Regions from separate parts of the Bradyrhizobium sp. BWA-3-5 genome, predicted to be linked through region 3. Evidence: riboswitches for the same ligand, from Rfam matches in the RefSeq annotation. Region 3 holds a riboswitch; each other region holds the start of a gene.
The links. Region 3 has a riboswitch for cobalamin ahead of RX331_RS30205 (TonB-dependent receptor plug domain-containing protein). Riboswitches for the same ligand answer to the same signal wherever they lie in the genome.
Positions count from the first base shown of each region.

Region 1: linked by a shared signal. The riboswitch ahead of RX331_RS02805 (TonB-dependent receptor) and the one ahead of RX331_RS30205 (TonB-dependent receptor plug domain-containing protein) in region 3 are both predicted to bind cobalamin.
Region 2: linked by a shared signal. The riboswitch ahead of RX331_RS38535 (DUF1636 domain-containing protein) and the one ahead of RX331_RS30205 (TonB-dependent receptor plug domain-containing protein) in region 3 are both predicted to bind cobalamin.
Region 4: linked by a shared signal. The riboswitch ahead of RX331_RS38470 (energy-coupling factor ABC transporter permease) and the one ahead of RX331_RS30205 (TonB-dependent receptor plug domain-containing protein) in region 3 are both predicted to bind cobalamin.

Region 1 is NZ_CP136626.1:603,016-610,147, forward strand. Features, by position in the region: gene RX331_RS02805 (TonB-dependent receptor) at 1-1,866, opposite strand, end outside; cobalamin riboswitch at 1,979-2,178, opposite strand; gene RX331_RS02810 (iron ABC transporter permease) at 2,314-3,357, shown strand; gene RX331_RS02815 (ABC transporter ATP-binding protein) at 3,354-4,136, shown strand; gene RX331_RS02820 (MBL fold metallo-hydrolase) at 4,320-5,360, opposite strand; gene RX331_RS02825 (hypothetical protein) at 5,513-5,974, opposite strand; gene soxB (thiosulfohydrolase SoxB) at 5,971-7,132, opposite strand, start outside.
Region 2 is NZ_CP136627.1:122,110-129,241, reverse strand. Features, by position in the region: gene cobU (bifunctional adenosylcobinamide kinase/adenosylcobinamide-phosphate guanylyltransferase) at 40-543, opposite strand; gene cbiB (adenosylcobinamide-phosphate synthase CbiB) at 669-1,610, shown strand; gene cobD (threonine-phosphate decarboxylase CobD) at 1,622-2,587, shown strand; partial or broken gene RX331_RS38545 (cobyric acid synthase) at 2,598-4,047, opposite strand; gene cobO (cob(I)yrinic acid a,c-diamide adenosyltransferase) at 4,071-4,658, opposite strand; cobalamin riboswitch at 4,776-4,992, shown strand; gene RX331_RS38535 (DUF1636 domain-containing protein) at 5,087-5,461, shown strand; gene cobW (cobalamin biosynthesis protein CobW) at 5,458-6,492, shown strand; gene cobN (cobaltochelatase subunit CobN) at 6,492-7,132, shown strand, end outside.
Region 3 is NZ_CP136626.1:6,293,158-6,300,289, forward strand. Features, by position in the region: gene RX331_RS30190 (multidrug efflux RND transporter permease subunit) at 1-1,057, shown strand, start outside; gene RX331_RS30195 (M20/M25/M40 family metallo-hydrolase) at 1,233-2,426, shown strand; gene bluB (5,6-dimethylbenzimidazole synthase) at 2,457-3,110, opposite strand; cobalamin riboswitch at 3,258-3,454, shown strand; gene RX331_RS30205 (TonB-dependent receptor plug domain-containing protein) at 3,723-5,594, shown strand; gene RX331_RS30210 (iron ABC transporter permease) at 5,588-6,610, shown strand; gene RX331_RS30215 (ABC transporter ATP-binding protein) at 6,607-7,132, shown strand, end outside.
Region 4 is NZ_CP136627.1:108,028-115,159, reverse strand. Features, by position in the region: gene cbiE (precorrin-6y C5,15-methyltransferase (decarboxylating) subunit CbiE) at 1-814, shown strand, start outside; gene RX331_RS38490 (cobalamin biosynthesis protein) at 811-1,179, shown strand; gene cobM (precorrin-4 C(11)-methyltransferase) at 1,176-1,958, shown strand; gene RX331_RS38480 (cobyrinate a,c-diamide synthase) at 1,958-3,268, shown strand; partial or broken gene cobA (uroporphyrinogen-III C-methyltransferase) at 3,265-3,989, shown strand; cobalamin riboswitch at 4,041-4,259, shown strand; gene RX331_RS38470 (energy-coupling factor ABC transporter permease) at 4,296-4,973, shown strand; gene cobF (precorrin-6A synthase (deacetylating)) at 5,021-5,770, shown strand; gene cobT (nicotinate-nucleotide--dimethylbenzimidazole phosphoribosyltransferase) at 5,824-6,879, shown strand; gene RX331_RS38455 (histidine phosphatase family protein) at 6,874-7,132, opposite strand, start outside.

The sequences.
Region 1 (7,132 bases), 2.2 Mb from region 3:
GACGCGCAGCGAGGCGCTGGTCTCCGAGCCGTAGCGGCGGGTCGGACCGAGGTTGACGTTGTAGAACAGTGCTGGAATGAAATGGATCTCATTCTCGAGATCCATGTTGTAGATGCTCGACTGCATCTGAAAGCCACCGCTCTTGATGCGGAATCCGCCCTCGATGTCGTGCGAGGTCTGGGTCTTCAACTGGAAAGTCCCCGGAACGAAGAAGGGGCCATTGGAGACACGCTCGTCGACGGTTGGGGTGCGGAATGCCCGCGCGGCACGGCCGAATACCGAGAACACGCTGTTGAAGCGGTGCTCGAGGCCGGCATGCAGTGCGTATTGTGTTTCGTTGCTGTCGAGCGGAGAGGCCGCGGGGCTGCAATTGAAGAACAAGGCGCAACCGGGCGCATTGGGATCGAACCGATCGCGGGCACTCAGGCTGGTGTTTTGAATCCTGGCGCCATAGGAGAAATCGGTCGCCGGCAACAGGCCGATGGTTTGCTGCCAGTAGCCGGCCAGCGTCTGTTGCGACAGGTCATAGATGTGGGTTGGCGCCAGGCCTTTGAACGCTCCGCGGTCCTGATTGAATGTCGCATCGTAATAATCGATGCCGGTCAGGATCTGCGAGGGCATCCCGAAGATCGAATTCTTGACGCTCAATCGCGGCGTGATCGACCAGGTCAGCAATGATGCGTCGTTATAGGTGGAGGAGAAGCTCGGAAGTGGCGAGGCAAACGGTACCGCGCCGAAGAAGCCGCTTTGCGTGTCCTTCTTCCGAACGCCGCCGTCGACGATCAGGTCGACGCCGTTCATGATTGTCTTGGTAAAGCCGGTGGTGGCGCTGGCGCCCTGCTGGTTGCCGTAATCGAACGGCGTATTGGTCCCCCTGCGGTCAGTGACGAGTTGATCGAGTCCGATTGAGGGATCGACGGTGCGTCCGCCCGGGAACCCGAGCTTCTGGTCGTCACCAGTCACCGTAAGGAAGGCCTTGAGGTCCGGTGTGCTGTAGTTGAGATTGCCCACCCCGTTGCGCTGGTCGAGGGCGTTGTTGACCCGGTAACCATCAGACTTGATGGCGTTGCCATAGAAGGACGTCGACCAAGGTCCGTAATTGGTCGCGGCCGAGATGTTCGCAAGCCGCTGGTTGAACGAGCCGATACCGGCCTCTGCGCGCATCGCGACGGGCGGGCCGCCGACGCCGTCCTTCAAGACGATGTTGACGACGCCGCCGACCGCGTTGTCGCCGTAGAGCACTGCGCCGCTGTTGCCGCGGGTGATCTCGATCCGTTCGATCGATTGGAGCGGAATGGTCGAAAGATCGACCCCGGCCATGTCGATATCGTTCAGCCGGCGGCCGTTGACGAGGACCAGGGTGTTGGCGGTGGCAAACGCGCCGAAGCCGCGGAGATCGACCGACGTCTTGGCGCCGTTGACGCCGCCATAGAGCGACTGCAACTGCACGCCCGGCTGTTGCGCAATGATCTCGGATAGCGTCTGGGCCGGCGAATGCGAGATCTCGGCAGCCGTGATCACCGTCGCCGACGTCCCGACGATGCCGGAGAACTGCCGGCCGCCGCCTCCGCCCGCACCTTGCGCAGCACTTTGCGGCGAGGCATCCGCGCCGGTTCCGGATGCGGGCCGCGTGCCGCTTGATGGCGCAGCCGCCGGCACGACGCGGCGCGAGGTTGATGCTTCATCGTAGGTCGGCTTTGCGCGAGTCCGATTCGGGTCGGTCGGCGAAGTGATCTCGATCGGCGGCAATGGTTCGGATGGCGCCTGCTGCGCCTCTGCGGCGGAAATGCCGAACGATACGATCGGCGCCAAAAAACTGCTGGCGAGCCAGAAGCGGTGTTGCCGCATGGCGGTGGTGGAAGACATGGTCGAGACCTCGGTATGACGTCAGTGGCACGTCACAGCGAACTAAGTCTCACCATGTGCCTAAAGCAGCTCAGGTGAAGCTAATGCCTGTACTCCCCGACCGACATCTTCGCGTGTGACCACGGCTGACGGCAGGTCTCCTGGCTCGCGGGTCGTTACCCCATCGTCGCCTTCCCAGGACCGAGATGCCCAGTGGCCTATGACGAAGGATTCGCCGCTTACAGTTGCGGGGGCAGCCGCGGAATTGGGGATTTTCCCCGCACCGCATTCCCTTTTGATCCCCGAACGGGAACCGTCGGAAACTATGGTAGAAGTTTGTCAAATAGCGAGTCAATCCGCCGGAGGCGCTCTCGGAATCCTCGCTGGACGGGTGCGCTATTTTTGCCGCATGCGCCGCGCCTACCGGACTGATGTACCTCAGCGAGCAAAACTGCCGTTGGACTATTGATGAGTGTTGAGGCCGTAACCCTGACCAATGCGGATGCCGCGCGCCGGCGGATCGGCGCGACGCTTGCGATATCAGCTCTCGTTGTGCTGCTGATGCTGATCTCGCTCGGCATCGGGCCGGTGCGGCTCTCGCCATTAGTGGTGGCGGAAGCGTTGTTCGGCGGCGGCAGCGAGGTATCGCAGGTCATTGTGCGGGAAATTCGCCTGCCGCGCACGCTGCTGGCGCTGGCGATCGGCGCCATTCTCGGACTATCGGGGGCGTCGCTGCAGGGCCTGTTGCGCAATCCGCTGGCGTCGCCTTCGCTGTTCGGCGCGCCGCAATCGGCCGCGTTCGGTGCGGTGCTGGTGATTGCACTGGGCCTCGCCGACGTGCGCTCTTATGCGATGCCGGTGGCGGCGATCATCGCCGCCTTCGGCTCGGTGTTCGTGCTGCTGTCGATCGCAGGGCGCAATGCCGGGTTATTGATTCTCATTCTGTCGGGACTTGCGATCTCGAGCTTTGCCGGGGCGGCCACGGCGCTGGTGATGAATCTCTCCAGCAATCCCTTCGTGGCGCTGGAGATCGCGTTCTGGCTGCTGGGCTCGCTGGAGGACCGCAGCTTTCAGCACGTGATGCTGGCGCTACCCTTCATTATTGCCGGCGCCGCCATGCTGCTCAGTCAGCGCCATGCCTTTCGCGCGCTCAGCCTCGGCGAGGAAACCGCGCAAAGCCTCGGCGTCGATGTCGGCCGCTTGCGATTGCTTGTCATTTCGGGCGTCGCGCTCGGCGTTGGCGGGGCGGTTGCCGTCACCGGCACGATCGGTTTCATCGGCCTGGTCGCGCCGCATCTGATGCGGCCCGGGATCGGCCATGATCCGGGCCGGCTGTTGATCCCGAGCGCGCTCGCCGGTTCCGCGCTGCTGCTGGCGGCCGATATCGCGGTGCGCATCATTCCCTCGACGTCGGACATCAAGGTCGGCGTGCTGACCTCGATGATCGGCGTGCCGTTCTTTCTCTATCTGATCATGCGCGAGCGCCGCGCGCTCGGCGGAGGTGTCGCATGAGCGAGAATGCGCTGCTGACCGCAAAGGCACTCGCTGTACGGCTCGCCGGCCGCGTCGTGCTGCAGGACGTGTCGCTGGCGCTGACGGCAGGCCATCTGGTGGCGCTGGTCGGTCCCAACGGCGCCGGCAAGACGACGCTGCTGCGGGCGCTGGCGGGATTGATCCCGTCCGAAGGCGAAATCGAGATCGGCGGACAGGCGCTGTCGTCGCTGCCGCTGCGCGAGCGCGCAAAGCGGTTCGGCTATCTGCCGCAGGGACACATGGTGCACTGGCCGCTGGTCGCGCGCGATATCGTGGCGCTCGGCCGCTATCCGCATGGTGCGACCGATCCCGCGCGGCTGTCGGCGAGGGATGCGGAGGCGGTGCTGCGTGCCATGCAGGCGGTCGACGTCATGGAGTTCAGCGATCGCCGCGTCACCGAACTGTCCGGCGGCGAGCGCAGCCGCGTCGCGCTGGCCCGTGCGCTGGCGGTGGAAGCGCCGGTGATCCTCGCCGACGAGCCGACCGCCTCGCTCGACCCGCGGCACCAGATCGACGTCATGCAGAATTTGCGCGCAACCGCCGACAAGGGCGTGCTGGTCATGGTGGTGACGCATGATCTCGGGCTGGCCGCGCGGTTTGCCGATCACGTGCTGGTGCTACACCACGGACGGCTGGTCTCGCAGGGCGCGCCGGCTGAGGCGCTCTCCGAACAGGTGATGGCGGATGTGTTCCGGATCTCGGCTTATCGCGCGGAACACCAGAACGAAGCCGTGATCGTTCCCTGGGCGGATGTTTGATGCGATGGCGGCAGAGTTGAAAGTGGCGGGGCAGCATGCGCCGCAAATGCCGCGTCGTCCCTGCGAAGGCACGGACCCATAACCACAGGGCATGTAATAAGAAAGGCAACCAGCCGCGACGTCTATCATTGGCGCCGCGGCGTATGGGTCCCTGCGTTCGCAGGGACGACGACTTCAACTTGACTACCCTTGAACCACCGGTCCGCCGACCTTCTTCCACGCATCGATGCCGCCCTCGATATGCGCGGTGTTGGCGAGCCCCGCATTCTTCGCGGCGGCCACCGCCATTGCCGAGCGCTCGCCGAACGCGCAGAAGAACACCACGCGGCGGCCGGTGGCGGCGGCGACCTCGCGCAGCATGCCGCCGGGCTTCAGGCTCTCGGCGATGCCGGGATAGGGCGCGTGCAGCGCGCCCGAGATCGTGCCATGCTTGGCGCGCTCGCCGTCCTCGCGTAGATCGACCAGAAGGATGTCGGGCCGGCCGAGGCTGTTGATGGCATCGCGCGCCGTGAGTGCGAGGCCCTGCCTGGCGAGCTCTTCCTGGTGCAGGCCGACATGCATGTTGGCGGGCACCGCGACATCCATCATCTTGGGGTTCGGCAGCTTCAGGTTCGCCATCAGCTCGATATATTCGTCGACGTTGCGCACCTGCAGCCGCGGATTGTAGCGCTTCTCCTCGCCGATGGTGGAAACCGTGTCGCCCTTGTAGTCGTGGGCGGGGTACACCAGCGTTTCCTCCGGCAGCTTCAACAGCCGGTTGAAGATCGACTCGTACTGCGCCCGGGAAGAGCCGTTCTGGAAGTCGGTGCGGCCGGTGCCGCGGATCAACAGCGTATCGCCGGTGAAGACGCGGTCGCCCATCAGATAGGAATAGGAATCGTCGGTATGGCCGGGCGTATACATGACGTCGAGGCAGAGCCCCTCGATCGTCACCCTGTCGCCGTCGGAAACCCGCATCGACACCACGTCGGCCTTGCTCTGCTCGCCCATGATGGTGATGCACTGGGTGCGGTCGCGCAGCTCGCCAAGGCCGGTAACGTGATCGGCGTGCAGATGGGTGTCGACCGCCTTCACCAGCCGCAGATCGAGCTCGCGCAGCAACTGGTAATAGCGGTCGGCCTTCTCCAGCACGGGGTCGAGGATCAGCGCCTCGCCGCCGGCGCGGCTCGCCAGCAAATAGCTGTAGGTGCCGGAAACGCTGTCGAAGAGTTGGCGAAAGATCATGCCTGCTGCCGCGCTCAAAATCTGAGTCTCATGCAGGATATTATTCTAATTTGGTGGTCTTCTCAAACAGCTTTCATCTACACAAAGCGCCCCAGTAAAATAATCTTTACTCCCTAAGCCCCCCCGCCGCTGCTCGCAAATGATGGCAGCGGTCACGGCCTCACCAGCGTATAGCCATTCTCCGTCAGAAACAGGATCTGCGCGACGCCAACCTGCACCGGCGTCGCCGCGGCAATGAACTCCGGCCGCTTGCCGCTGTCGCGCTCAAGCGTATCAACGGTGTTGAGGCAGATGTCGAAGCGCGCGCCTTGCACTACCAGGCTTTCGACCATCTTGCGGTTGGGGTTTTCCGGGCGCAGCAAGTCGATGCCGGGACCGAACGCCACGACCTCGATCGCCACCTTGTCCGGGTCGTAGTGCTTCATCAGATTGCTGGCGACGCTGAGGACGAGACTTTGCTTGCGCGGGTCGTTGTCGGAGAGCTGCAGCACGATCTTGTGCTCGGCAAACGGCTTGTCCTGCAGCGGCACCTGCTGGGCGCGGGTATCAGGGGCGGCTGCTGCGATCAGAAGCGCTACGATCGTGGTGCGAACGATGGCCGCCAAGTCAGTCATAACTGCCCCGCAATGCCCGGATTGCCTTCGACGCCTTTCAGCGTGACGCCGGGCGCCGCCCGGTTCGGCGGCTTGCCCGATTTCAGATGGCTGGTAACGACGTCCCAGATCGGCGCGCCGCTCTGCTCGTTCACTGAGGCCCAGCCTGCCACCTTGTAGTTCTTGCCGGCCTGCAGCGCGTGACCGTTTTCGAGCTTCAGATCGGAGATGCGCTTGCCGACGGTCTCCGTCGGCGTGCAGGTGTAGTGCAGGCCGCCGACGCGAACCATGTCGCCGCCCTGCTGGTAATAGGGATCGGCGTTGAAGAGATTGTCGCAGATGTCTTCCAGCACATCCTTGATCTGGCTGCCGGTCATGGTCTGAACGTAGGTCTCGGGATAGGTGACGGCGGTCTGCGCCAGCACGTCCTCCATGGTCAGCGGCTGGCCCGCCAGCGCGGTGGTGCCCCAGCGGAAGCCGGGCGACAGCGCGATCTGGGCATTCAATTCGCCGAGCAGCGCGTCGCAGATCAATTGGTCCATGCTGCCGCTGAAATTGCCGCGGCGATAGAGCAGGCGGTCGGCGACGCCAACCTTTTCGCTGAGGCTGGCCGCCTGCGGCTCGCGGACCTTGTCGATCAGCGCCTGCATCGCCGGATCGGGCTTCAATAGTTCCGAAAACACCGGCAGCAGCCGGTAGCGCACATCCTTGACCTTGCCCTTGCCGACCTCGAGATCGAGCACGCCTAAAAACTTGCCGTTCGAGCCGGCATTGGAGACGAGCGTGACGCCGCCCGCGTTGGTCACGGCAACCGGCTGCGGCACGGCGTCATGGGTGTGGCCGCCGAGAATGACGTCGATGCCGGTCACGCGGCTGGCGAGCTTGAGGTCGACGTCCATGCCGTTGTGCGACAGCAGGATGACGGCATCGACCTTGTCGTTGCTCCGATGCGCATCGACGAGCTTCTGCAGCTCCTCGTCGCGGATGCCGAATTTCCAGTCCGGCGTAAAGCGCTTCGGATGCGCGATCGGCACGTAAGGGAACGCTTGGCCGATCACGGCGATGCGATGCCCGCCGATCTCCTTGATGGTGGAAGGCTTGAACACGCGCCCCGAGGCCGGATCGAACGCCTTGGCGTCGTTGAAGGCGGCCTCCTCGGTGAGGAAGACGTTCTGCGCC
Region 2 (7,132 bases), on a different replicon from region 3:
CTCGCTCACTGGACAACGTTGCAATTCCAAAGCGCGGCGCTACTTCAGCTTCATCGGCAATCCTGCGACGACGAATTCGACCTCGTCCGCGACGGAGGCAATCGTCTGGTTCATGATACCAGCCGCGTCCCGGAATGCGCGCGCCAACGCATTGTCCGGCACGATACCGAGCCCAACTTCGTTCGTGACTATGATGACCGGGCTGCGTTGGCGGGCGAGCACGTCAGCGAGCAGCGAAGCCTCATGCGACCAGTTGCGCTTCACATGGAGCAGGTTCGACAACCAGAGCGTGAGACAATCGACCAGCCTTGCAGCGCCGCCATCGGTTTCGACCAGCGCCTGCACAAGATCGAGCGGAACCTCGCGCTCGAGCCATTCCTTTCCTCGTCGCATTCGATGCTTTGATATTCGCTCGATCATTTCTTCATCGAGCGCCTCTGCCGTGGCAATATAGACGGGTTGCCCCGGAAAGGCGCGGGCGCGGACTTCTGCGCGCCGGCTTTTGCCCGATCGGGCGCCGCCCGTGATGAGTATGATGGCCATGACGTCCTCCGCTTAAGGCCAGTTTTAATCACCAATCTCCGGCAAAGACAAAGGCGAAATCAGGCGAAATAGGCTTGCCTTGATCCAGAATTCTTGTGCATCAGGACTCATGACGGAGACGATGCATGGGCTTTGCGGGAGCGATGGCTGTGGCGATGATGGTGGACGGCGTGTTGGGATGGCCCGATGGACTGTTCGCCCGCGTTGGTCATCCCGTCGCCTGGCTGGGCAGGCTGATCAACATCCTCGATATCAGCTTCAACAGGACGATCGACACGCCTGCAGTCCGGCGGATCGCCGGCGCAGCCGTCGCTGTTTTCGTGATTGGGCTTTCGGCCGGCATTGGATGGGTGGTCCAAGTCGCGCTTGCCTTTGAATGGAGCCGCATCGTGCTCCTGGGAGTTCTCGCATGGCCACTCGTTGCGCTGCGTTCGCTCTATGATCATGTGGCCGCTGTTGCTTACCCGTTGCAATCCGGTGATATCGTAGCCGCACGTGCGGCGGTCGCGCAGATCGTCGGACGCGATCCCGCAACTCTCGATGAAGCCGGCATCGCGCGCGCGGCCATCGAGAGCCTGGCCGAGAACGCTTCCGACGGCATTGTGGCGCCTGTGTTCTGGGGGGCGTTGTTCGGGCTGCCAGGCATCATTGGCTATAAGGCGATCAATACGCTCGATTCAATGATCGGCCATCGCACGATGCGCCATGAAGCTTTCGGTTGGGCCGCCGCGCGCATCGACGATCTCGCAAATTTCGTACCGGCGCGACTCACCGGCTTGTTGTTTATGGTGCTGGCGACGCGGCCCTCGAACTCGTTGTCTTGCATGGCGCGTGATGCCAACCGTCATCGCTCGATCAATGCCGGCTGGCCGGAAGCAGCGATGGCCGGCGGGCTGGGCGTGCGGCTCAGCGGGCCGCGCATCTATCATGGAAGCATCGCCGACGAACCCTGGCTCAACGAGGGCGCACGCGATCCGCGCGCTGCTGACATCCGGCAGGGGTTGACGCTGTACGTCCGCGCTATGGTTCTGTTGGCCGGTGCGCTTGCGATTTTGGCTTTCGCATGACAGAGAGGGCAATGCCCGAGCATGGTGGAAATCTCGATCTTGCCGTGCACCGATTCGGCGGGCGCGCGCAGGACTGGATCGACCTCTCAACCGGGATGAACCGGCAGCCCTATCCGGTGGGTGAGGTCGAGCCCAGGTCCTGGAGTGCACTGCCTTCGCGATCCGATATCGAGTCCCTGCATCGAGCAGCGCGAGAGAACTACGCCACCAAGGCACCAATCGTGGCGCTCGGTGGCGTACAAGCGGCCATCCAGTTGTTGCCGAGTCTTTCATCGCGCGGTCGGGCGCGGATTCTCGCGCCGACCTATAACGAATACGCGGCGGTTTTTTCCGCGGCAGCCTGGGACGTGGCCGAGGTTTTTGATCTCGAAGGGCTGCAGGGAGCGGATATCGCCGTGGTCGTCCATCCCAACAATCCAGACGGCCGATGCTTTGATCCAAGCGAACTGCTGGCGCTTTTGCCGCGCGTCGGTCGACTCGTCGTCGACGAAAGCTTCGCTGATGCCGTTTCGGGCTTGTCGCTGGCACCCGAGGCGGGACGGCCGGGGCTGTTACTCCTGCGATCGTTCGGAAAATTCTACGGGCTTGCGGGACTGCGCCTCGGTTTCGCGCTCGGCAGCGAGGCCGATGTCGCTGCGCTGGCCGCGATGGTCGGCCCGTGGCCGATTTCGGGTGCAGCGATTGTGATCGGACGGCGCGCCTTGCTTGATCGCGATTGGGCAAACGCGACCTCGACGCGTCTGGCACGCGATTGCCTCCGCCTGGATGCTGAAGTGCAATCACAGGGCTGGACATTGGTCGGCGGCACGCCGCTGTTCCGGCTCTATGAAACTGGCGAGGCACGCGCCGCGCAGCAGAAGCTCGCGCGCCACCAGATATGGTCGCGCATATTTGGGAAGCGGCCGGGATGGCTGCGGCTTGGCTTGCCGGGTGACGAGACGGAATGGGCGCGGTTTTCCGCCACAATCTCGCCTTGATCGCCCCTCCTCAGCGGGCAAGCGTAAGCAGGCCTTCGACATCGAGATAGGTATCGATGTAATCGGCAAGCGTATCGAGCGCGCTCTCCACCCTGGCGCGGTATTGCTGGTCCGCGGCCGGAATGTCTAGTTGTGCGAGAAATGTCTTGCGGAAACTGTCGGAAGCGAACAGGCCGTGCAGATAGCTGCCATACACGCGGCCGTCGCTGGATACCGCGCCTTCCGGCGCTCCGCCAAGCAAAGCAAATGGCCGTGCACGATCCGGCCCGTCGGTATGTCCGATGTGAATCTCGTAAGCCTCGATCTGCCGGTTCGTCGCAGCGTGGACCGCCGTGACGCGGCTCAGAGTCTTTTGTGGCGTCATCACCGTCGTTACGTCGATGAGTCCGAGACCGGGAGTTTCGCCCGCCGGTCCCTCAATTCCCTCCGGATCCGCCACACTGCGTCCGAGCATCTGGTAACCGCCGCAGACGCCAAGAACATGACCGCCGCGACGATGATGCGCAAGAAGATCGATGTCCCAACCTTGGGCGCGCAGGAAGGCGAGCTCGCCGCGGGTCGACTTCGAGCCCAGCAGGATCACGAGCTTTGCATCGCCAGGGATTGCTTCTCCAGGCCGGACCATCACAAGGTCGACATCAGGTTCGAGCTTCAGTGGATCGAGGTCGTCAAAATTCGCGATCCGCGACAGCGCGAAAAGACAATCTTGCACTTGCCTGCCTTGCGTGCGCCGGTAAGCCCAAGCGCGTCTTCGGCCGGAAGTTCACGAGCGCAGGCGAAGTAGGGAAGGACCCCAAAGCCCCGCCACGATGTGCGCGCTTCGATCAGCCGGTAGCCGTCATCGAACAGTGATGGATCGCCGCGGAACTTGTTGATGACGAAGCCGCGAATCATGGCCGCATCGTCGGGATCGAGCATGGCCTTGATTCCGACGAGCTGCGCAATGACACCGCCGCGATCAATATCGCCGACCAGCACGACGGGAATGTCGGCCTTGCGGGCAAAGCCCATATTGGCGATATCGGCGCTCCTCAGATTGACCTCGGCGGGGCTGCCGGCGCCCTCGACGAGAACAAGATCGGCGCGATCCTTGATACGGGCGAAACTCTCGAGAACCGGCGCCATCAGCGATGGCTTCATCGCAGCGTATGCACGCGCGCGCGCAGCGTCGCCACGCGGCGTCCGTGCACGATGATCTGGGCGCCGACATCAGTTTCCGGCTTCAGCAAGACCGGATTCATATCGGTATGCGGCTCGACACCTGCGGCCTGCGCCTGCAATGCCTGCGCGCGTCCGATCTCGCCGCCGTCGACCGTCACGGCGGCATTGTTCGACATGTTCTGCGGCTTGAACGGCAGCACCCGATTGCCGCGCCGGGTGGCAGCGCGGGCAAGGCCGGCCACGATGAGCGACTTGCCCACGTCCGAACCCGCTCCCTGGATCATCAATGCGCGCGCCATCGAATCGAATCCCGATTGCTTGGTCAGAACTCAACGCCGGGCTGGGCCTTGATGCCGGATCGGAAGGGATGCTTCACGAGCGTCATCTCCGTGACAAGGTCGGCGGCGTCGATCAATTCCTGCTTGGCATTGCGTCCGGTGAGGACGACATGCATCATTGGCGGCTTTGAATTCTTCAGGAACTCAACGACCTCTCCGATCTCCAGATAGTCGTAGCGAAGCGCAATATTGATCTCGTCGAGAACCATCATGCGCAAGGCTTCATCAGCGATCAGCTGCTTGGCCTTTTCCCATGCGGTGCGGGCAGCGGCGATGTCGCGGACGCGGTCCTGCGTTTCCCAGGTAAAGCCTTCCTCCATCGCATGGAATTGGCACAGTTCGCCAAAATGTCCGGTGAGCAGGCGGCGCTCGCCAGTGTCCCATGCACCCTTGATGAACTGCACGACGGCGCAGGAAAAGCCATGCGCGAGGCACCGCATGATCATGCCGAAGGCCAAGGAAGATTTTCCCTTGCCTGCCCCGGTGTGGACAATGATGAGCCCCCTCTCTCCACTCTTGGTGGACATCATCCGGTCGCGCGCGGCCTTCTTCTTTGCCATTTTCTTTGCCATTTTTGCCGAATGGCGGGCATCCAATGCGAATTCGGAGATCGCGGTTTCTTCCTCAGCAGCATCAGATCCGGAAGTCATCTGCACGTCCCTTTGGCTTGACAAGTTGCACGCTTGGGCAAATGGTGCGGTGGCGTTGGTTCCTGTCCTACGACAGGCGAAGAGGGAATGCGATAGGGCTCTAGCCTCAAAGCTCGAGCCTGAAGCGCAGCCGCCCCCGCGACCGTGACCGGAGAGATCTCCAAGAGCCACTGACCTTTAAGGGTTGGGAAGGTGGAGATCGAGGGAAGAACCTGCTCCGCAAGCCGGGAGACCTGCCAGCGCACCGATTGACCACCGGCGGACGGGGTGTTCCGCGACGGGGAGCGAACCCGTGTGTCATTGGTTCGCGTACCTCATCGCCTCCGCCAAATTTTTGTTGAGAAGGGGCGATGACCGTCACGCTTCACGTCTGCATCACCTGTCGTGCCGACCAGGCAGTAAGGGATGGCGAAACCACACCGGGCGCGCGTCTGCACAGCGCTCTCCTCGAGGCTGGCGTGCCGGAGGGCGTCAGCGTCGTTCCGGTCGAATGCCTGTCGGCCTGCAGCCAAGGCTGCTCGATTGCGCTCTCGGGGCTTGGGCGCTGGTCCTATGTGTACGGTCGCTTGTCCGATGCAAACGCACCGGATGTAGTCGCCGGGGCTGCGGCCTACGCGGCCGCGCCAGATGGCATTGTGCCATGGCGCAGCCGGCCGGCGATCTTCCGCAAGCAGTCGCTTGCCCGTATTCCACCGATCGCCGTCCTGCCAGAGGCCGCAGAATGAATACCCTCACCAAGGTTCCGGTGACCGTCGTCACTGGTTTTCTCGGATCGGGCAAGACGACGCTGATCCAGCACTTGATCACCAATGCGAACGGCAAGAAGCTTGCGGTGCTTGTCAACGAGTTTGGTAGCGAGGGCGTCGACGGCGAGATCCTGAAATCCTGCGCCGACGCCAGCTGTCCTGCCGAGAATATCGTCGAGCTCGCCAATGGCTGCATCTGCTGCACGGTCGCCGATGACTTCATCCCCGCCATGGAGCAACTACTCTCGCGCCCCGTGAGGCCTGATCATATCGTGATCGAGACATCCGGCCTGGCTTTGCCAAAGCCGCTGCTCAAGGCCTTCGACTGGCCAGAGATCCGCTCACGAATCACGGTCGACGGCGTGATTGCGCTTGCGGATGCCGAGGCCGTGGCCGCCGGCCGCTTTGCGCCCGACCCTGCCGCAGTGGAAGCGCAGCGTTCGGCCGATCAGAACCTCGATCACGAGACGCCGCTGTCGGAAGTGTTCGAGGATCAGATCGCGTGCGCGGATATCGTGCTGCTCACCAAGGCGGACCTTGCCGGCGCGGCAGGACTTGAAGCGGCCAAGGCGGCGATCACCGCCGAAATGCCGCGTCGCGTGCCAATGCTGCCTGTCGTCAATGGTGCAGTCGATGCGCGTGTGATCCTTGGTCTCGAAGCGGCTGCTGAAGACGATCTCGCTTCGCGACCTTCTCATCGCGACGGCGAAGAAGAGCACGAACACAACGATTTTGCTTCGATAGTCGTCGAGCTCCCGGAAGTGGCTGACGTGGATGCGCTGGTCGAATCGATCAAGCGGCTTGCGCGTGAGCAGAACGTATTGCGCGCGAAGGGATATATCGCGGTCGCGGGCAAGCCGATGCGATTGCTGCTGCAATCGGTCGGCGAGCGGGTGGGGCATCAGTTCGATAGGCCATGGGGCACGCGGCCAAGGCGCTCGAAGCTGGTGGTGATCGGTGAACACGACGATATCGATGAGGCGGCCATCAGGACTGGACTCGAGATCTGATGCACGTCATCTTTCGCGAGAGCCGCGGTCTTGAGGAGACTGCGATCCCTAAGGATCTCGGTCAAGATCCGGCAGACCTTGTCGTGCTCTCGTTCTCGGACAGCGATCTTGCCGCGTTCGCCTCTGGCTGGCGTCGCGGCCGTGCCGGACTGCCATCGCTGAGGCTCGCGAATCTTGCGGAGCTGCGTCATCCCCTGTCGGTCGACACCTATATCGAGCGGACGCTGTCGCATGCGCGCGGCATTTTGGTGCGCCTGATCGGCGGCGAATCCTACTGGTCATATGGGCTGGCTGCCCTGCATCAACTTGCGAAGGACCGCGATATCGCGCTTGCGGTGCTCCCCGCGGACGGTCGCGACGATCCGCGCCTGGATGCGCTCTCGACATTACCCGTGTCGGCGCTCGGACGGCTGAAGGCGTTGTGCGACAAGGGCGGAACGGTTGCGGCGCAGGCTGCAATCGCACAACTCGCACTAGCTTCGGGTCTCTATGCGGGACCTGTCGTCGGCGAAGTCGAAATTCCCGAGATCGGTTTCTACGATCCGCGTCGTGGTGCAGTCGCGGCGCTGCCAAATCCCGATCGAGGGCCGCATGCGCTCGTCACCTTCTATCGCTCCTATCTCACCTCAGCCGATACCGC
Region 3 (7,132 bases):
GGCCGCGATGCAGAAGGCCCCGGAAATCGCGGGCGTGTTCTCGAGCTTCCAAGTCAACGTGCCGCAACTGTTCGCCGATATCGACCGCACCAAGGCCTTGCAACTCGGCGTGCCCGTGACGGAGGTCTTCAACACGCTGCAGATTTACCTGGGCTCATACTATGTCAACGACTTCAACAAGTTCGGGCGCACCTATTCGGTCTACGTCCAGGCCGACGCGCCGTTCCGAGCGCGGGCCGACGATATCAGGCAATTGAAGGTGCGCTCCGCGTCCGGCGACATGATCCCGCTCTCGGCGCTGTTGAAGATTCGCCAGAGCGCCGGGCCTGAACGTGCGATCCGTTACAACGGTTTCCTGTCCTCTGACATCAACGCCGCGGCAGCGCCCGGCTATTCCTCAGGTCAGGCCCAGGAAGCGGCCACGCGCATCGCGGCTGAAGTGCTGCCGCCCGGCTTTGCTTTCGAATGGACCGACCTGACCTATCAGGAGTTCATCGCAGGCAATTCCGGCATCTGGGTCTTTCCGCTGGCGATCCTGCTGGTGTTCCTGGTGCTGGCAGCACTCTACGAGAGCCTGACCTTGCCGCTTTCGATCATCATGATTGTGCCAATGGGGCTGCTTGCCGCAATGTTCGGCGTCTGGATGTCGAAGGGCGACAACAACGTCTTCACCCAGATCGGGTTGATCGTGCTGGTGGGATTGTCCGCCAAGAACGCCATCTTGATCGTCGAATTCGCACGCGAGCTGGAATTCGCCGGCCGTTCGCCGATTCGGGCCGCGATCGAGGCGAGCCGCCTGCGGCTGCGTCCGATCCTGATGACCTCGATGGCGTTCATCATGGGCGTCCTGCCCCTGGTGCTCTCGAGCGGTGCCGGGTCGGAAATGCGCCGCGCGATGGGTGTCGCCGTGTTCTCCGGCATGATCGGCGTCACGGTATTTGGCCTGTTCCTGACACCCGTATTCTACGTTCTGTTGCGCGTCGTCACGGGACTGAAGCCACTGACAAACCATTCCGCCAGTGTAACGACCGGTCACGCGCCGGAGCCCGGTCGCTGATGCAATGCTGGGTTGCCCGGAAGCGGCGGGTTGCACGTTCAACCCGCCGTTTGATGCCTTGACGAATTCCCGCCTGCTCCGCTCTAAATTGCCCTAGCGAAGTATCGGAGCTGCCTTGCGAAACAAGGTGCCGCGAACGATGCTTCAAAGCACCGTTCGTCAAAAGGGATCCGTCATGTCCGTCGACACGCAGGCCGCCACCGATCGTCTCCTTCGCTTCCTCGCCGTCGAGGGCGTGACCGGAAAGGAGGCCGCGATCGGGCGCGAATTGGCCGCCGCGCTGCAGGAAAGTGGCGTGCCGGCGGAGGCGATCCGCCTCGACGACGCCAACACACGGATTCCCGTGCCGACGGAGACCGGCAACCTCATTGTCGACCTGCCCGGCCGCGGCGCGATGCACAACCAGCCCCGCATCATGTTCATGACCCACATGGACACCGTGCCGCTGTGCGCCGGCGCCAAGCCGAAGCTGAAGGGGCGCAAGATCGTCAACGAGGCGAAGACCGCGCTCGGCGGCGACAACCGTGCCGGTTGCGGCGTTCTCGTGACGCTGGCGTCTGAGCTGGCGAAGCAGAATCTCGATCATCCGCCGATCACGCTGCTGTTCTGCGTGCGCGAGGAGAGCGGGCTATACGGGGCACGATACGTCAAGACCGACGAGCTCGGCTCCCCTGCCATGGCCTTCAACTACGACGGCGGCTCTGCCTCCAACGTCACGATCGGTGCCGTCGGCGCGGATCGCTGGCACGTCGAGATTTTCGGCCGCGCCTCGCACGCCGGCGTCGCGCCGGAGCGCGGGATCAGCTCGACGATGATTTTGGCGCTTGCGCTCGCCGACGTGAAGGCCGGCGGCTGGTTCGGCAAGGTGGTGAAGGGCAAAAGGCAGGGCACCAGCAATGTCGGTCCCGTCACCGGCGGCGACGGACGGCCGGCCGGCGACGCCACCAATGTCGTCACCGACTATGTGCATGTGCGCGGCGAAAGCCGCAGTCACGATGCAAAGTTCTTCAAGGAGATCACGAAAGCCTACAAGGCGGCGTTCGAGAAGGCTGCAAAGAAGGTGAAGAACAGCGCCGGCAAGTCGGGCCGCATCAAGTTCAGGGCCGAGACCGACTATTATCCGTTCCGCATGAAGGAGAGCTTGCCGGTGGTCAAACGGGCAGTCGCGGCCGTGTCCGGCGTCGGCGCGACAGCGAATATCCGCGCCGCTAGTGGCGGCTTGGATGCGAACTGGATGGTCCGGCACGGCGTGCCGACGGTGACCTTCGGCGCCGGCCAGAACGAGCCGCACACGATCGACGAGTGGATCAATCTCGACGAATACGACCGTGCCTGCGCGCTCGCACTGCAGCTTGCGACCACGCGATGAACGGCCTGACGGGTCGCATGGTTACAAGAATCATCGCCGAAAAATGAAATCTCCGGCAGGCCGGCGTTCCTCCCAACCGGCGCGCTCAAGTTCTGGGCGGTCGTCGTCAGCCTGCGGATAGCCGAGGCAGAAATATCCGATCAAGCGCCAGTCCTTCGGGACATCCAGAATCTCCGTTATGGCGCAGGGATCGAGGATCGATATCCAGCCCATGCCGATGCCCTCGGCGCGGGATGCCAGCCAGATTGAAAAGACTGCGGTCACGACGGAATAGTCTGCCATCTCGGGCATCGTGCGCCGGCCAAGCCCGTGGCCGACGCCTGTCGAACGATCGGCAAACACGGCCAGGTGACATGGCGCCTCGCGCAATCCGGCCAGTTTCAGCGCGGCGTACCGAATAGATAAATCGCCGGTATAATCTCCGAGCGCATCGCGGTTGCAGGCCTCGAAATTTTCAACCACCTTCTGCCGGCGGCCGGGGTCATCCACCACCACGAAACGCCAGGGCTGACACAGCCCGACGGACGGCGCCTGACAGCCGATTTCAATCAATCGCTCCAGCAGGCTGGGCGGCAGAGGATCCCTGCGAAACCGGCGCACGTCGCGGCGCCAGCCAAACAGATCGTATAGGCGGGCGCGGAAAGCCTGGTCAAAGTGCGGCACGGCTGGCGGATCGATGGTCATGGCCTTTGCCTATGCTTCGCGGGATTTCCCGGTTTGGAGTGAGAATCGCGTGAGAACCGCGGAATTCAAAGCGCTTGCATACCCTGATCGTCAACAGCAATAGACGCCGCCTGTTCAGACCTGTTTGAAGTGCGCGCGCTATTGTGCTTATTTGGATTCGTCATCGGTGCCTTCGAAAGAAGGTGAAACGGGAATGCGGTGCGGGGCAATTGCCCCTACTCCGCAGCTGCCCCCGCAACTGTAAGCGGCATTCGCGATCCAAACGGCCACTGGGCTTCAAGCCTGGGAAGGCGGATCGCAGACCACCGCGAGCCAGGAGACCGGCCGCTGACGAGAAATCAACTCGTTCGACGGTGGGTCGACGGAAGGGGCACTATGAATTGGCTAGGATATGCTGCCGGCTCGGCGGCCATTGTTGCGTTGGCTTATTGTCACAGCGCTGCGTACGCGCGGTCGAACTCGGATCAACTTCCGCCGGTGGTGATCAATCCGGACGCTCCGCCAAAACCGGCCCGTACAACTCCCAAAAATCGAGATCGAAGCAGGGCCGGCCCGGTGCGGCCGGCCGCGAATAATACGCCTGCCCCGCCCGCACAGCCGGCGGAGGTGGTGGTGGTGACGGCCGACAGGGAGTCCGAGCCGATCAGCCGCACCGGCAGCTCGATCAGCGTGGTCAAGGGCGAGACGCTGGCAACCAGCAATCCCGGCTCGCTGGTCGACGCGCTGCGAACCGTTCCCGGCCTCGACATTTCTGAGAGTGGCGGTCCGGGTTCGACCGCGAACATCCGGCTGCGCGGCGCCAATACCGGCCAGACCCTGGTGATGATCGACGGCATCCGGATCAACGACCCGACCGCCGCGAGCGGCGATTTCGATTTCGCGATGTTTGCGCCAAGCGCCATTGAGCGGATCGAGGTGCTGAAAGGCCCGCAGAGCGCGCTCTATGGTTCGGACGCGATTGGCGGTGTCGTCAACATCATCACCAAGAAGGGCACCGGCCCGGCGCAGTTCAATGTCCGCACCGAAGGCGGCAGCTATGGCACCGCGGTGACCAACGGATCGATGATCGGATCGTCAGGCCCGTGGTCTTACGCCGTCACCGGCGCCGCGCAACACAGCAACGGCTTCTCCCGCTTTGGTTATCGGATCCCGCCGCTGGAGGCCAAATTCGGCCCGCTGGAACGCGACGGTTTCGACCGTCTCGGCGGCTCGGCCCGCTTCGGCTACGACGCCGGTGAAGGCGTACGACTGGAAACCGGTATGCTCTCCTCATTCACACGATCGGCCTATGACCAATCGACCGGCGCGTTTCCCGATACACCTTCAAGCGCGACGAGGCTTTTACAGCAGGTGTGGGGACGTGCCTCGATCGATACATTCGGGGGCATCCTGACCCATAGCCTGAACGTATTTGACACCCATATCGACCGCTCCTTCAACGATGTCACCTACAAAACCAACAAACTGCCGCAAAACACCACGTCAATCATTTCGGACTTCATCGGCAATAGCAGCGGCGCGGAATATCAGGGCAATCTGAAGCTGGGCGCTTTCGGTTCGCTGATCGTCGGCAGCCGGACACAGCACGAGACCGCCGACACCTACTCGACCAATCTGCTGCCGACCCCGGGGCCGCGAAATGCATTGCTTGGAAAAGCGCAAGACACCAATTCGGTGTTCACGTTGTGGCAGCTCCCGATCGGCGAGCGGCTGAACATCACGCTCGGCGGACGCGTGGACGATGTGGTTGATGTGGCGCGCTTCGAAACCTGGCGCGCGACGGCGGCCTACACGATTGCCGAGACCGGCACCAGATTCCACACCAGCGCAGGCACCGGCGCCAAGGCGCCGACGCTGTTTCAGCTCTACGATCCGGCCAACGGCTCGCCGGGTCTGAAGCCCGAGCAGAGCTTCGGCTATGACGCCGGCATCGATCAATCGCTGTTCAATGGCCGCGTCATCGCCTCGGTCACCGGCTTCTCGAACGACTTCAGTAACCTCATCAACTTTGTGTCGTCGACACCAACCGCCAATCCGTGCAGAGGCATTCAGACTGGTTGCTACGTCAATGTCGCCCGCGCCGAGACTAGCGGCGTGGAGGTGGGCCCAACGATCGATGTTCTGCCGGGCCTCGTGAAGTTCAACGCGGCCTACACCTACCTGCACGCGGTCGATCTTGCGACCGGGCTGGTGTTGGCGCGGCGGCCGAAAAACCTGGCGCGCTTCACGCTGACCATCACGCCGACCGACAGATGGCTGATCGAGCCCCGCATACTCACGGTCTCCAAGCGCTTCAGCAGCGCCGGCCAGACCAGCCAGGTCGACGCCTATACCCGCGTCGATCTCTATACCGAGTACAAGATTGATAAGAACTGGAAGGTGTTTGCGCGCGGCGAGAATATCCTGAACGAGCACTATCAGGAGGTTTTCAACTTCGGCACCACCGGTCCGGCGGCGTATGCGGGGTTTAGCGCCACATGGTGAGCACCGATGCCGCAAGACGACAGGTGATCGCAACCGCCGGGCTTGCTGCGCTGGTGGCACTGCTGGCGCTTGGCTCGCTCGGCATTGGACCCGTGCGGCTGTCGCCGCTGACCGTGCTCGAGGCTCTGCTCGGCGGCGGGACCGACGTACAGCGGATCATCGTCGCGGAAATTCGCCTGCCGCGAATGATCCTTGGACTGGCCATCGGTGCGATACTCGGCCTCTCGGGCGCTGCGCTGCAGGGCCTGCTGCGCAATCCGCTGGCGTCGCCTTCCCTGTTCGGGGCGCCGCAATCGGCCGCGTTTGGCGCCGTGCTGATGATTGCACTTGGCTGGGCCGACGTCCGATCCTACGCGCTGCCGGTCGCGGGAATCACGATGGCGTTCGCGTCGGTGTTCGTGCTGCTCGGCATCGCCGGAAGAAACGCCGGCCTGCTGCTACTGATCCTTTCGGGCCTGGCGATTTCCAGCCTCGCGGGAGCGGCGACCGCGCTGGTGATGAACCTATCGTCCAATCCCTTTGCCGCGCTTGAAATCGCGTTCTGGCTGCTCGGCTCGCTGGAGGACCGCAGCTTCCGCCATGTCATGCTCGCATCGCCGTTCATCATCGCGGGTGCCGCCGTGCTGATCAGCCAGCGCAGCGCCTTTCGCGCGCTGAGCCTTGGCGAAGAGACCGCGCAAAGCCTTGGCGTCGATGTCGGCCGGTTGAGATTAACGGTGATCGCGGGCGTCGCGCTGGGGGTCGGCGGCGCGGTGGCCGTCAGCGGGGCAATCGGCTTTATCGGCCTGGTCGCCCCGCATCTGGTGCGGCCCTTGATCGGCCACGATCCGGCGCGCCTGCTGATCCCGAGCGCGCTGGCCGGCGCGGCGCTGTTGCTGGCCGCGGATATCGCGCTACGGATCATTCCGTCCACGACCGATATCAAGGTGGGCGTGCTCACCTCGATCATCGGCGTGCCGTTCTTCCTCTATCTGATCGTGCGCGAACGGCGGGCGCTTGGTGGAGGCGTCGCATGAGCGGAAAGCCGATGCTGGCTGCCGAGCGGCTCGAAGTGATGCTGGCGGGCCGAACCGTCCTGCACGATGTCTCGCTGTCGCTGGCCTCAATGCAGCTTGTCGCCTTGGTAGGACCGAACGGAGCCGGCAAGACCACGCTGCTTCGCGCGCTGGCGGGTCTGGTTTCATCGACCGGTACGATCGAGGTCGGCGGCGATCATCTGTCGTCGCTTTCGCTGCGGGAGCGTGCCAAGCGTTTTGGCTACCTGCCGCAGGGCCATCTGGTGCATTGGCCGTTGCCGGCCAGGGACGTGGTCGCGCTTGGCCGATACCCGCATGGCGCCACCGATCCGGCACGGCTTTCCTCGCACGACGAACAGGCCGTGTTGCGCGCGATGCAGGCGACCAATGTCGTTGAATTTTCGGACCGCCCAGTCACGGAACTATCCGGCGGCGAACGCAGCCGCGTCGCGCTGGCGCGGGTGCTCGCGGTCGAAGCACCGATTCTGCTCGCGGACGAACCGACCGCTTCGCTCGATCCGC
Region 4 (7,132 bases), on a different replicon from region 3:
TCACGCATCTCCGTTCGAGCGCCTGGTGCCGCACTTAGCACGCGAAGCTCGCATCATCTGTCTCGTGCGCGACGGCAGGGCGGCCGGCGATCTTGCCAACTGGCTGACGGCGCGGGGCTGGGGCGCGTCACCGCTATGGACTCTCGCCGCGCTCGGTGGCCCGCGCGAATCCGTGACGCAGCATCGTGCCGACAGCTACGCGACCGATGCGGGCGTGGGTCCGGTGGCCGTTGCGCTCGAAGCCAATGGACCGGACGGAGTTCCGCGCAGCTCCGGCCTTTCAGACGCGCTCTTCGTGCATGACGGTCAGATCACCAAGCGGCCGATGCGCGCGCTCGCGCTTTCGGCGTTGGCGCCGAGGCCCGGTGAAAGATTGTGGGACATCGGCGCGGGCTCCGGTTCGATATCTATAGAATGGGCTCTCTGCGGTGGCACGGCGATCGCAATTGAAGCGCGGGCCGATCGTGCAGCAAACATCCGCAGCAACGCCGCGAAGTTCGGCCTGACGCATCGGATCACGGCGATTGAGGGACCGGCACCTCAGATCCTTTCAGGCCTTGAGACCCCGCAAGCGGTCTTCATCGGCGGAGGGTTCGACGCCACGATGTTCGATGCCGCCTGGTCGCGCATTGAGGCCGGAACGCGGATGGTTGCGCACGCAGTTACGCTTGAGACAGAGGCGCTGCTTTCGAGCCTGCATCAACGCCACGGCGGCGAGCTGATGCGGGTCGAGATCGCGCATGCCGATAACCTCGGCCGTTATCGTTCCTGGGAGGCGGGGCGGCCGGTCGTGCAATGGAGTGCGATGAAGTGAAGGTCGCAGGTTTGGGATTCAAGCAGGACGTCACGCTTGCTTCGCTGCGTGAAGCGCTCGACGCCGCGGGAGGTTCTGACGGTCTCGCTGCAGTCGCCACCGTTAGCGACAAGGCCGAAGCCGCTGCGCTCAAAGCGCTTGCGTGTGAGCTCAATGTGTCGGTTAGGTCCGTTCCGGCCGATGTCTTGGCCGGCATCGTCACGTCCACACAGTCCGAATTCATCAAGGCGAAGTTCGGCACGGGCTCCGTCGCCGAAGCTGCGGCGCTGGCCGTGGCCGGCCGTGGCGCGCGCCTTGTTTCGGCGCGGACCGTTTCGCAAGATCGAATGGCGACCGCAGCGATCGCGGAAGGGGACGGCGAATGACCGTGCACTTCATCGGCGCCGGGCCGGGCGCAGCCGATCTGCTCACCTTGCGGGGACGCGATCTTATCACCGCCTGTCCAGTCTGCCTCTATGCCGGCTCGCTCGTGCCCGAGGGAGTTCTCGCGTATTGCCCAAAGGACGCGCGCATCGTCAACACTGCACCACTATCGCTCGACGACATCATATCGGAGCTCGTCACCGCGCATCGTGAGGGAAAGGACGTCGCACGGCTGCATTCTGGAGATCTCTCGATCTGGTCGGCGATGGGCGAGCAATTGCGCCGGCTGAGTGCGCTGCAAATTCCCTATTCAATCACGCCAGGCGTGCCGGCCTTTTCCGCCGCCGCGGCAGTGCTCGCGGCCGAGCTCACGCTGCCGGGTCGCACGCAATCCGTCGTGCTGACCCGAATGCCGGGCAGGGCGAGCGCGATGCCGGAGGGCGAAAAACTCGCCGCGTTCGCTGCCACCGGTGCGGTGCTGGCAATCCATCTCTCGATCCATCTGCTTTCCAAGGTGATTGATGAGCTGACCACGTACTATGGAGCAGACTGCCCGGTCGCGATCGTGTGGCGCGCGAGCTGGCCGGATCAGCGCATCATTCGCGCCACGCTCGGTACGCTGGATTCTGCCGCAAGCACCGAGCTCGAGCGCACGGCCGTCATTCTGGTCGGCCGCACACTGGGTTCGGAAGATTTCGGAGAAAGCCGCTTGTATGCTGCCGACTATGACCGCCGCTATCGGCCGCTCGGGCCGACGCCGCGCTTTCCGGAAGGCTCGTGATGGCGGCGAGCCTCGTCATCTCGGCGCCTGCATCCGGTGTCGGCAAGACGACGCTGACGCTGGCATTGGCACGCGCCTATCGCGATCGCGGGCTGAAGGTGCAGTGCTTCAAGAGCGGGCCCGATTATATCGACCCGGCCTTTCATGCGGCCGCCACGGGACGCACTTCGGTGAATATTGATAGCTGGGCCATGCGTCGTGAGGCGATCGAATCGGTCGCATCGCACGGACGCGATGCGGACCTCATTCTGGCTGAAGGTTCGATGGGCCTGTTCGACGGCGTTGCCGCGCCAGGCGTTTCGGGGACCGGCGCGACCGCCGATATCGCCGAGATGATGGGTTGGCCGGTCCTGCTCGTGATCGATCCTTCCGGACAGGCGCAAACTGCCGCGGCGGTGGCTGCGGGACTGCGCGATTTCCGCGCGGGCGTGCGTCTTGCCGGCGTCGTTCTCAACCGCGTCGCCAGCGCGCGGCACGAAGACCTGGTGCGGCGCGCCCTGGCAGGGGCAGGCATTTCGGTGTTCGGGGCGTTGCCCCGCCACGCCGCGATCACTATGCCGAAGCGGCACCTGGGCCTCGTGCAAGCCGAGGAGCAGGCTGAGGTTAACGAGCTTATTGCAGAGGCCGCACGCATCGCCGCCGAGCACGTCGATCTCGATGCGGTGCTGCAATCGGCATGCACCTGGATGGCGTCACGCGACACACACGGCCTAAGCGTCACGCCACCCGGACAACGCATCGCGCTCGCACGCGACGCTGCATTCTCGTTCGTCTATACGCACATGCTGGAGGCTTGGCGCGCAGCCGGAGCCGAGATCGTGACTTTCTCGCCGCTCGCCGATGAAGGCCCTGATGATAGTGCCGACGTCTGCTGGCTGCCGGGCGGCTATCCGGAATTGCACGCTGGCCAACTCGCGACAAATCGCCGATTTCGCCGCACGCTAACATCCTTTGCGGAGACACGGCCGGTGCATGGCGAATGCGGCGGCTATATGGTGCTGGGCTCCGCCTTGACCGACGCCAATGACGTACATCATGAGATGACGGGATTGCTCGGCCTGGAAACGAGTTTTGCCCAACGTAGCATGCATCTGGGCTACCGGCTTGCGGAGCTTGCGGTGCCAATGCCCGGGCATAAGGCCGGCGCGCGTCTGCGCGGCCACGAATTCCATTACTCCACCATTGTCTCTCAGCCCGATACGCGCCTGGCTATCGTGCGTGACGCGACCGGCGCGGTCGTTGCGGAGACCGGCTCGCGGCGCGGATACGCCAGTGGAACGTTCTTCCACCTCATTGCGGAGGACCGGTGAGCGGCTTTGCTTCCTTTGTCTCGGCTGGTCCAGGCGATCCTGAGCTCCTGACGCTCAAGACGGCCGCGCGTCTGCGCGCCGCCTATGTCGTGCTCTATGACGACCTTTCCTCGGGCGCGATCCTCGATCACGCCCGCCCCGGGGCCAATCTGGTGGCGGTCGGCAAGCGTGCAGGCCGGCCCTCGGTCAAACAGGAGCATGTCAACCGGCTGCTCATCGACTACGCCGCCGCAGGTGGGGGCGTCGTTCGCTTGAGATCGGAAGACGCCGGCATCTTCCGCCGGCTTGAACAGGAGATCGAAGCGCTGCGCGCGGCGGGCATCAGCTACGAGATCATTCCGCGCGTTACCTCGGCCTGCGTTGCGGCAGCGCGGTCCAACATTCCACTGACCCGCCGGCATACCTCGCGCCGCCTCCAGCTCGTGACCGGCGCTGATATCACTGGGCAATTGCCCGAAAATCTCAATTGGGCGGCGCTCGCCCATAAGGAATCGACGACTTTGGTCTATATGGGCAAGCGGACATTTCCGGCGCTCGTGGCAAGACTGATCGAGCACGGCATGGCTCCCGATACGTCGTCGCTGTTTGCCGAGTCTATCGGCGGCGCCGAACAGGCGGCTTGTCCGTACGACGATTGCGAAGCTCGCAGACCCAGCTCGCGCAAACCGACGCCGCAACGACGGTCATTCGTTTCGGCGCGCTGGCGGGCGAGGCTACGTGATGATGCCGTCGCCCGATCTCGCGAGCCCCTTGACGCGTCCTCTTCGGAAGGAGCACACAGTGCAGCCAAGGTGCTCGAAGCGGCGCAAAGCGCCGGAGCATAATCGGGAACGGGGAAGGGCGGACCCAATTGCGGTACCCGAAGCCCCGGCCGCCCCCGCGACTGTAAGCGGTGAGGGGCTCCGATCCGCCGCTGGGCCGTCAGCTCGGGAAGGCCGGAGACCCGTTTCGACCGCGAGCCAGGAGATCGGCCCTGCAGCTTTCAACACCAAAGCCGTCGGGTGGGACGGCAGAAGGGACGTAGATCATGCATATCGAACCAGGTATCGTTACGGGCGCCAAGCTCGTGCTGAGTTACGCGACAGGTGCCGCCGCCGCGGGCTGCGCATTGAAGCTTGCGGCAGAGACCGTGCGCGAGCAGGGAATCGTTTCCTTGGCGGTGCGCACCGTCGCAACAACAGTCCTGGTCTTCTCGTTCTTCGAACTCCTGCCGCATTTCCGGGTCGGCGTCTCGGAGGTGCATTTCATTCTCGGCTCGACACTGTTCCTCTTGTTCGGCGCAGCGCCAGCCGCGTTCGGGTTGGCGCTTGGTCTTCTGCTTCAGGGGCTGCTCTTCGTACCTGCCGACCTGCCGCAATACGGCATGAACGTGACCACGCTGCTGGTGCCGCTGTTTGCGATCCAGGTGCTGGCCGGGCGGATCATTCCCCGCAACACCGCCTTTGTTGACCTGCAATATCGCCAGGCGCTTGCGCTTTCGACCGCCTATCAATCCGGCATCGTGTTGTGGGTCGCTTTCTGGGCGCTGTATGGTGCGGGCTTTGCGGCCGAGAACCTCACTTCCATTGCGTCTTTCGCCGCTTCTTACGCGATCGTCGTGGTCATCGAGCCGCTAGCTGATCTAGCCGTGCTGGCATTGGCGAAATCGATGCGTGGCGTGACGGCGAACGGCCTCGTCACCTACCGCCTGCACAACGCCGCATAAGATTAAGTGAGGGCGGTCGCAGGCAGCGGCCGCCCTTCGCATAAGCTATGCTGACGCTCTCCCTGATAGGCATCGGTTGCGGCGATCCCGAGCAGCTTACGCTTGCTGCCGTGCGCGCGATCAACGCCGCCGATCTCGTTCTCATCCCGCGCAAGGGGGACGTGAAATCCGATCTCGCCGAATTGCGGCGGACGATCTGCGCGCAGGTGCTTGACAACGACCGGACGCGGATCGCCGAGTTCGTCATACCGGTGCGTGACGCCGGCCAAGAGGATTACCGCAAGGGCGTGGATGAATGGCACGATGCCTTGGCCTCGACCTGGTCGCACGAAATTGCGCAGCATCTCGGGAGTGAGGGGCGCGTTGCCCTGCTGATCTGGGGAGATCCTTCGCTATACGATTCGAGCCTGCGGATCGCGCGAAGGCTTGATCCGTTGCCAGCCATCGAGGTCGTCCCCGGTATCACGTCAATCCAGGCGCTTTGCGCGGCACATTCGCTGCCGTTGAACGAAATAGGCGAGCCTTTCCTGGTGACAACGGGACGACGGCTGCGCGAAGGCGGTTGGCCGCACGGCACGAACACCGTGGTCGTGATGCTCGATGGCGGTGCGGCGTTTCAGTCGCTCGATCCGGCAGGGCTGCACATCTGGTGGGGCGCCTATCTCGGCATGGGTGAGGAGATCACGATGTCGGGTGCGCTGGCCGAAGTGGGTCCAAGCATCGTCGCCGCTCGACAGCAAGCGCGCGAAAGGCAGGGCTGGATCATGGACAGCTACATTCTCAAGCGCGGATCGTAGCGCTCCCCGCGCGCGGGCTCGCTCGTAACGACAACATGCAACGGCAGGACATCATGCTACCGGAGTGGGTCTATCAGGAGTGCCCCGACGTTTCAGTCATCCATCGCGATGCAGCGCTGGCCCGTCAGGCTGAACTTACCAAACCAGACGGCGCACTCGGCCGGCTCGAGCATCTCGCGATCGAACTCGCCGGTCTGCAACAAACGGAGCAGCCGCGGGCCCAAAGCGCGCCGATCATCGTCTTCGCTGGCGATCATGGGATCGTCGCCCAAGGCGTATCGGCCTATCCGCAGGAAGTCACGATCGCGATGATGTCCAACTTCGCCTCGGGCGGCGCCGCAATTTCGATTCTGGCGCGCGAGCTGGGCTTGAGTCTTGAGATCGTCGATGCGGGCACGCTCGCGGAAGTTCCGATCGAGGGTGTCGTGACTGACAAGCCGCGGCGGAGTAGCCGCGACTTTAGCCAGGAAGCGGCACTTGAGCCTGCGGAGTTGGCCTTAGCCCTTGACTGCGGCAAGCGCGCGGTTCTGCGGGCTGCCACGAAAGAACCCGATCTTCTGATCCTTGGCGACATGGGTATCGGCAATACCACGACTTCGGCGGCAATCGCCGCCGCCCTGCTCGGCGTGAGCGCCGAGCAGGTGGCCGGCAGCGGAACGGGCCTAGATGCAGCAAAGCGCGCACGTAAGGCGCACCTGATAGACGGCGCGTTGGCTCGTCATGGGCTCACAATAGCAGGTACTGCTCCCGACCGGATCCTGTGCGCCGTCGGCGGTCTGGAAATTGCGGCGATCACTGGCGCGATCATCGCCGCCGCACAGCGTCGCGTTCCGCTTCTGATCGACGGCTTCATCGTTTCCGTCGAGGCATTGGCAGCGGTGCGTCTCAATCCTTCCTGTCGGCGATTTCTTTTATTCTCCCATCAATCGGCAGAGCAGGGGCACTGCCTGGTTCTTCAGGCCTTGAGCGCCAAGCCACTATTCAATCTGGATCTTCGGCTCGGCGAGGGAACGGGCGCCGCGCTAGCATTGCCGATTCTGCGGCTTGCATGCGCCCTGCATAACGGCATGGCGACCTTCGCGCAAGCCAAGGTTCCGAATCGATCATAGAGTGACGTTCTGATTTACCGACACAACCCGCCAATCGTTCCGCAGCCGATCAATTCGCGTTATGGACAGTGGATGAATAACGAAGCGCAAGGCTGCTCGCGGTTCGACATCGAGGGCGACGCAGAGCGCAGCGCGAATAGTGCCAGAGTGAACCACGAGCGTTGCAAGACCGGGAGCTATCTTGTGAAGCCCGAGCCGAACCCTGGCAATTTGATCTTCGAAGCTTTCGCCGCCGGGTGGCCTTGAGCGAGCG